Regions from separate parts of the Halomonas sp. 3F2F genome, predicted to be linked through region 3. Evidence: riboswitches for the same ligand, from Rfam matches in the RefSeq annotation. Region 3 holds a riboswitch; each other region holds the start of a gene.
What was found. Region 3 has a riboswitch for thiamine pyrophosphate ahead of INT21_RS17220 (sodium:solute symporter). Riboswitches for the same ligand answer to the same signal wherever they lie in the genome.
Positions count from the first base shown of each region.

Region 1 (2,202 bases), on a different contig from region 3:
CTAAACCGACGTAATTGAGCAATTCGACAGGTGCCTCCTGAAGTTGGGCTGGGGTGTTAATTGAAAGCCCGATAATGGCGTGCTGGCCGAGCGTGCTTCGCGCTGCTTGAACAGCCGTGTCGCTTTGCCCGACATGTAAGCCATCCGCTTGGCTGGCGAACGCCACGTTCAGGCGATCATTAATGATCAGAGGGACGCCACTGCCAGCCAACATCGCTTTGAGACGTTTGGCCTGGGCGATCATGTGCTCGTCACTAGCGTGTTTATCGCGTAATTGCACCATGGTAATGCCGCCCTGCACAGCAGCTTCAACCGTTTTTTCCAGACCCATGCCAGCGCACAGACCAGCATCGGTGACTAAATAGAGTGAAAGATCAAACGGCATGCACCGCCTCCCATTGAGCAAGGGTCGAAAGGTCGTCAGGGGATAACTGATACAGCGCGTCCAATAGCGCCACCTGGAAACTGCCAGGGCCTTGAGCCTGCTCGCCTGCACGGCTTCCAGCGAGGCTGAAACACGCCAAGGCGGCCAGGCTGGCCTCCAGCGGCTGCTCGTGGTTTGCGGCCACAAAGCTTGCGACCAGTGCACTCAAGCCGCAGCCCAAGGTCGTCACACGGGGCATCAGCGCATGCCCGCCTGTAAGACGATAATGTTCAGTGCCATCGGTAATGAAATCGCTCTCGCCAGTCACCGCCACCACACAGCGATGTTGCTGTGCCAGCGCAATGGCAGCAGTTGCCGCTTCTTGGGTGCTAGCCGTCGCATCAACCCCACGCCCCTGGTTGGCTAATCCGTTAAGTGCTTGTATTTCTGAGGCATTGCCACGAATAACGTTAGGCTGATAAGCCAGCAACGTCTCGCAAACACGCTGGCGAAATGCGGTAGCACCAACAGCCACAGGGTCAAGCACCCACGGAATATGGTTTTCATGAGCAGTGCGCGCGGCGACTGCCATGGCGTCAGCCCAAGGGGAAGAGAGGGTGCCAATATTAATCGATAGCGCGCCAGACATAGCCGTGAACTCCGCCACTTCTTCTTGAGCATGCAGCATGGCGGGGGAAGCACCTGTCGCCAATAGCAAGTTAGCGGTGCTATTCATCGCCACATAGTTGGTAATGCAATGTACCAGCGGTGTGGCAGCGCGCAAGTCGCGGAGATAATCGCCGAGTGGGCGTGAAGGCATAATATCCTCCCGGCTGGGAGGTGATGCAGCTGCACCACGACTCCCTACGCCGGTGTTATCCGGTTCAGGTTCAAAGGGTGCTTCTCAGCCCGTTAAGCAAGGGCGCCCCTGTCGTGATGGTACTATCCTTGGCTTAGGTCAATCTGTAAAGCCTGGGCAACGCTATGAGCAACTATCAACGAAACGAGATGCGTGTTCCGTAGGTGAGCATCTCATCAGGCGTCATCGCTTTACCCTCAACACCAATCATTTCATCGCCACACTGGTCGGCAAACGTAAGCACTCCATGAGTGAGGCCCAGCTGGCCAAGGGTGTCGCGAATTTCACCGGTGCCCAAAAACGTGCTGACATGACCCTCAGCATTGGTTAAATCAGAGACACCGTTCGCGTGATGGAAGCGAACCTTATAGATACCATCCATTGATTCAACTTCCACAATCGGTGAAAAGCCATTGTGTATGGCACGGGCTAACTGCTTTAACGTTATGTGGTCACCGAGGGTCATATCAATCGCAGTCATGGAAAACTCCTGTGGATGCCTCAAAGGTGGGGCATCGCTCATGTTGCGGGAACTGCTTTTTGTAAAGTTTATGAATAATAAGTGTAGGGTTTTTGTTTAGTATTGCCAGTGCGCTTAATGTGACACTGCGTTAGTGAAGCCTACATGCTTGTAAAGGCTGGTATTATGGCTCTAAAGCCCTCATGGTAAGCGGTAAGTGAGGCTCAATGGATTCAATGATCAGCATTAGCGACAGGAGAGCAAAATGAGTTTTCAAGGCGAACAACATTCCGGCGTCGCGCCCGTAGCGCCGCAAACCCAAGGGTTTCGCTTAAATCACACCATGCTGCGGGTGAAGGATCCCGAACGTGCGCTAGCGTTCTACTCTAAGGTCTTTGGAATGCAGGTGCTACGCCGATTGGATTTCGAAGAGATGCAGTTTTCGCTCTACTTCCTAGCCAATCTCGAAAGCAGCGATAACGTGCCAGAAGATACTCAAGCACGTACTGCCTGGACCTT
Region 1 is NZ_JABUZE010000182.1:80,443-82,644, forward strand. Features, by position in the region: gene thiE (thiamine phosphate synthase) at 1-385, opposite strand, end outside; gene thiM (hydroxyethylthiazole kinase) at 375-1,184, opposite strand; TPP riboswitch at 1,209-1,304, opposite strand; gene INT21_RS18705 (hypothetical protein) at 1,360-1,704, opposite strand; gene gloA (lactoylglutathione lyase) at 1,949-2,202, shown strand, end outside.
Region 1: it holds a riboswitch for thiamine pyrophosphate, as region 3 does, so the genes downstream of both, thiM (hydroxyethylthiazole kinase) here and INT21_RS17220 (sodium:solute symporter) in region 3, are expected to answer to the same signal.

Region 2 (2,202 bases), on a different contig from region 3:
GGCGTTGTTTTTAGTGTTTTTTCTAACCTCGTCTACAAAGCCAAAAATCCTTATGTCGTCGATACTTGGATACGCTATACTCTCAGCTATATCTGGATTTTTCTTTCTGTTAGTGATAAATACGTGATGATCAGAATGCACTGAAGCTTCGACGAGTGCAAAAATGGGGATATTATTTCGAACTGCTTCCCGGTACTCATTGTTGGTAATAGATGAAATCTCGTCTTTATAGTTCCCACCCTGTCTTCCACCAATAATTAAAATAAATATTTGGCATGTTTCAACTTCTTTGAGGCAGGAGTCATGTGTATGTGAGCTTGGGCTATAAAAAACATCACCCTCATCAGACAAAACTGGTTCGTACCCAATGGTTCTCACGAAATATTTAAGATTTTCCCTTATGTGCTTTAGGTCATAGCATGTGGAACTTATAAAGACTCTCGGTATTGCCATTGTTTCTCCTAGACTCTAACAGTGATTATACACCCCGCTACAAAACCCCAATAAACGCGGCGACACATTCATTGGTTTTTTTCAGCTACCCAATTTGACTCTACCCCATCGATTCCCAAGAGGGCAAAGCCAATTTTGGCAGCATATCCAAAATTTGCGCGCTTACGTGTTTTTCCCTGCTCAAAATACTGTATTTATGAATAGTTACAAAAAGTGGCTCTTATGAAACTGATGGAACGCGTCAAGGCGATCCTGCGGGTCAAGCACTACAGCCTCCGTACTGAGAAAACCTATTGTTACTAAATTCGCTTTTTCATTCGATTTCACAACTTACGGCCCCCTGCCGCCCTGTCAGGCCATGAAGTGCAGTAATTTTTAGAGTGTCTAGCAATCGAGAGACGCGTGGCGGCGTTAGGTTAGCCAAGTACATCAACGTTTCTAAGAAGCCTACTATTCACTCACTATCCCCCTTGCATCTCTTCTCTCGTCCTCCTAGACTGCTTGGCACTAACTGCTTGACGGGGTGCCGGTGAATCCGGCTGAGATGGCGCAGGGCGTATCCTCTTGATACTGCCAAAGCGCTGGTCCCGCTGAACCTGATCCGGCTAATGCGCTGCTCCTATGACGAGCGCGCGGGTACCGGCGTAGGGATCAAGCGATGGCCTCGGCTTAGCTTCACGCCTCCTTCTGCGCCATTCCCTCGATCTCAACCGCCCACCTTCCGGATCATTACTACCGGAGGCACCATGGGCTACCGCTTTGCTGATCTTACTAATGCCTGCTATGACGACTGGCGCGCCTATATTGAGCACGATTTTGTCCGTCAGTTGGGTACCGCCGCGCTACCAGAAGCATCGTTTCGCCACTATTTGAAACAGGACTACCTGTTTTTGATTCACTTCGCCCGCGCCTACGCGTTGGCCGCCTATAAAAGCCCTACGCTGGCTGATCTGCGCCAGGCCCATGAAGGTTTAAAAGCCATTGTGGATGTGGAGCTGGGCCTGCACGTGGGCTTTTGCCAGGAGTGGGGGATTTCCGAGCAAGAGCTGGCGGAGCTTCCCGAAGCCAGAGCTACCTTGGCGTATACCCGCTACGTATTAGACACCGGCAATCGCGGCGACCTGCTCGATTTGCACGTGGCGCTGGCTCCTTGCTTAGTGGGCTACGGCGAAATCGCCAACTGGCTGAACGCTCAGCCTTCTACCCTACGCGGCAGCCAAAACCCGTTTGATGCCTGGATAGCGATGTACGAAAGCCAGGAGTTTCAGGCCGCCATGCAGGCAGAGCTTGAGTGGCTCAACGCCCGCCTGGCCGATGTTACCCCCGTCCGCTTTGCCGAGCTGAGCAAGATCTTCCGCGACGCCACGCGTCTGGAAATCGATTTCTGGCAGATGGGTCTGGATCTGATAGACAGCGATCTAACAGACAAAAGCCTCACCCATTAAGCCAACACAATAACCATAATCAACAACGAAGGAAGACGACCGTCATGACGAAGACTTTAGAAACTGAAACTTTAAAAGCTAAGACCTCAAAAAGTAAAACCAGCCACTTTTTAGCTGAAACCGCCCAAGTCGATGCCGCTGCTATTCAACCGCTGCCTGCGTCGCGCAAGGTGTACGTTGAAGGCTCACGACCCGATATCCGCGTGCCGTTTCGGGAAATCACTCTATCGCCCACTAAAACCAGCAGCATTGATGAAGAGAACCCGCCGCTACTGGTGTACGACACCTCTGGCCCTTACACCGA
Region 2 is NZ_JABUZE010000038.1:9,192-11,393, reverse strand. Features, by position in the region: gene INT21_RS04800 (DUF4062 domain-containing protein) at 1-453, opposite strand, end outside; TPP riboswitch at 963-1,121, shown strand; gene tenA (thiaminase II) at 1,200-1,898, shown strand; gene thiC (phosphomethylpyrimidine synthase ThiC) at 1,943-2,202, shown strand, end outside.
Region 2: it holds a riboswitch for thiamine pyrophosphate, as region 3 does, so the genes downstream of both, tenA (thiaminase II) here and INT21_RS17220 (sodium:solute symporter) in region 3, are expected to answer to the same signal.

Region 3 (2,202 bases):
GTTACTGAAGCGCGTTATCCAACAGCATGATTGTTTAATCAAAACAAAAATTTAAAGCTTAATCAGCAAATGAGGTGTAACGATGACTAATCGACTTAGCCGTTTCCGTGTCCCAGAAACGCTGGATGAACTGCCTGACGATGTTCGCGATGCAATATTAAAAGTGCAAAGCAAGGCGGGATTTGTGCCCAATGTGTTCTTAATGCTGGCGCATCGCCCTGAGGAGTTTCGCGCTTTTTTTGCTTATCACGATGCTTTGATGGAACGTGAATCCGACACGCTGACTAAAGCTGAAAAAGAGATGATTGTTGTGGCTACCAGTGCTCGCAATCGTTGTCTCTATTGTGTTGTTGCCCATGGCGCGCTATTGAGAATTTATAGTAAAGACCCTTTAGTTGCTGACAATGTCGCTATCAATCATCTAGCGGCAGGGCTAAGCGAACGCCATCGTGTCATGCTGGATTTTGCATTGCACTGCGGGATTGAAGTTGGGGAGTTCTCTGCCACGTGGCAAACAGCATTAGAGAAAGTAGGTTTTACGCTAGAGGACTGTTGGGATATTGGCGCCATTGCTGCTTTTTTCGGCATGTCGAATCGATTAGTTACCATGACGGGTACGCCCCCCAATGAGGAGTTTTATTTGATGGGCCGCCTACCGCGTTAGCAGGATACAGACGCACATCTAGGCGTTACCCACGGATAAATTTTACTAACGCCCAGCCTTTACTAACGAGCCGCTTTCACCGAGGATAGCGTCTCCATTCACTGTCGCCAGGGGAGCCCGCAGCTGTTGGGCTGAGAATGCGCACTGCGCAGACCCTGGAACCTGATCCGGTTCATACCGGCGGAGGAAGTGCGACATGCCTTACCTAACGTCAGCCGTACTTGGTGCGGCGCTATTCTGTTTTGCTTTTCTGGGCCTGCGTGCACGTCATGTGCAGGGATCGCTTGATGACTATGTCACGGCGCGGAACTCGCAAACCGCTTCCACGCTTGGATTCTCCTTTTTAGCCTCGGGAATGGGCGCCTGGATTCTGTTTGCGCCGCCTGAAATTGGTGCCTTTGTTGGTCCGTTAGCGTTGGCAGGCTATGCCATTGGCTCTGCGCTGCCGTTTATCGTGTTGGGGTTGTACGGACCAAAAATTCGTCGCGCATTGCCAGAAGGCAGAAGCATTGCCGAATTCGCCCACGCTTGTTACGGCAAGGGGGTGCGTCATTGGGTGCTGCTGGTGTCCGTAGCCTACATGGGCTGTTTTTTAGCAGCGGAACTGACGGCGATAGGTGCTATTACCGCACTGCTTTCCGATGTGCCACCTGCACTAGTGATTATTGGCGTTGCGCTCACTACCTTGGTGTATACGGTGATTGGTGGGTTGCGCGCAAGCCTCGCAACGGATCGCTGGCAGGCATGGCTTTTGCTAGCCCTGTTATTGGCTGTGGGTAGCGTTGCGATTTGGCGGCTACCAGCCATGCCGAATGACGCCGTCATGCCCTCTATTCCTATCGCAAGCGCGCTGAGTGTTGCCCTGACGCTTGTGATTGCGGTGACCGCCGCCAATCTTTTTCATCAAGGCTATTGGCAGCGTGTGTGGGCTGCTCAGGATGACCAGAGCTTAGGCCGCGGTGCTTGGCTAGGCGGCGGGCTGACCGTACTGGTTGTGATGGTGATCGGCGGTGTCGGCATCATGGCCGCCATGAGCGGTGTTGCTTTGGGAGAGCCACCTATTCCTTTCTTTGCGCTGTTAACAGATGCGCCTGCCTGGGTGGCGTTACCTGCATTGGTGTTGGCAGTCACGCTAGTGACCTCAAGTGTCGATACGCTGCAAAACGGTATAGCGTCGCTGATAGTCGGGCGTGGCGGTGAACGACATGCAACATCTTTAACGACCGCACGTTGGATAACGGTCGCAATGATGGTGCCGGTGGTATTTATTGCCCTGCAAGGATTGTCAGTTCTACGGCTCTTCTTGATAGCCGACTTACTTTGCGCTGCCATCGTGGTGCCTGTGCTGCTTGGCCTGTGGCAACGTATGACGCCAGTGGCGGCGATTGGTGGCGGCATGGCTGGATTAGCAGGGGCAATACTGCCGGGGTGGCTAAGCCAGGGAAGCGTTACGGCTGGCATTATGGCGGCTACCTTTCCAGGCAGTATCCCAACGTTAGGGCCTTTTCTAGGGGCGTTACTGGCGTCTATTGTCGTCA
Region 3 is NZ_JABUZE010000170.1:15,403-17,604, reverse strand. Features, by position in the region: gene INT21_RS17225 (peroxidase-related enzyme) at 83-664, shown strand; TPP riboswitch at 764-871, shown strand; gene INT21_RS17220 (sodium:solute symporter) at 861-2,202, shown strand, end outside.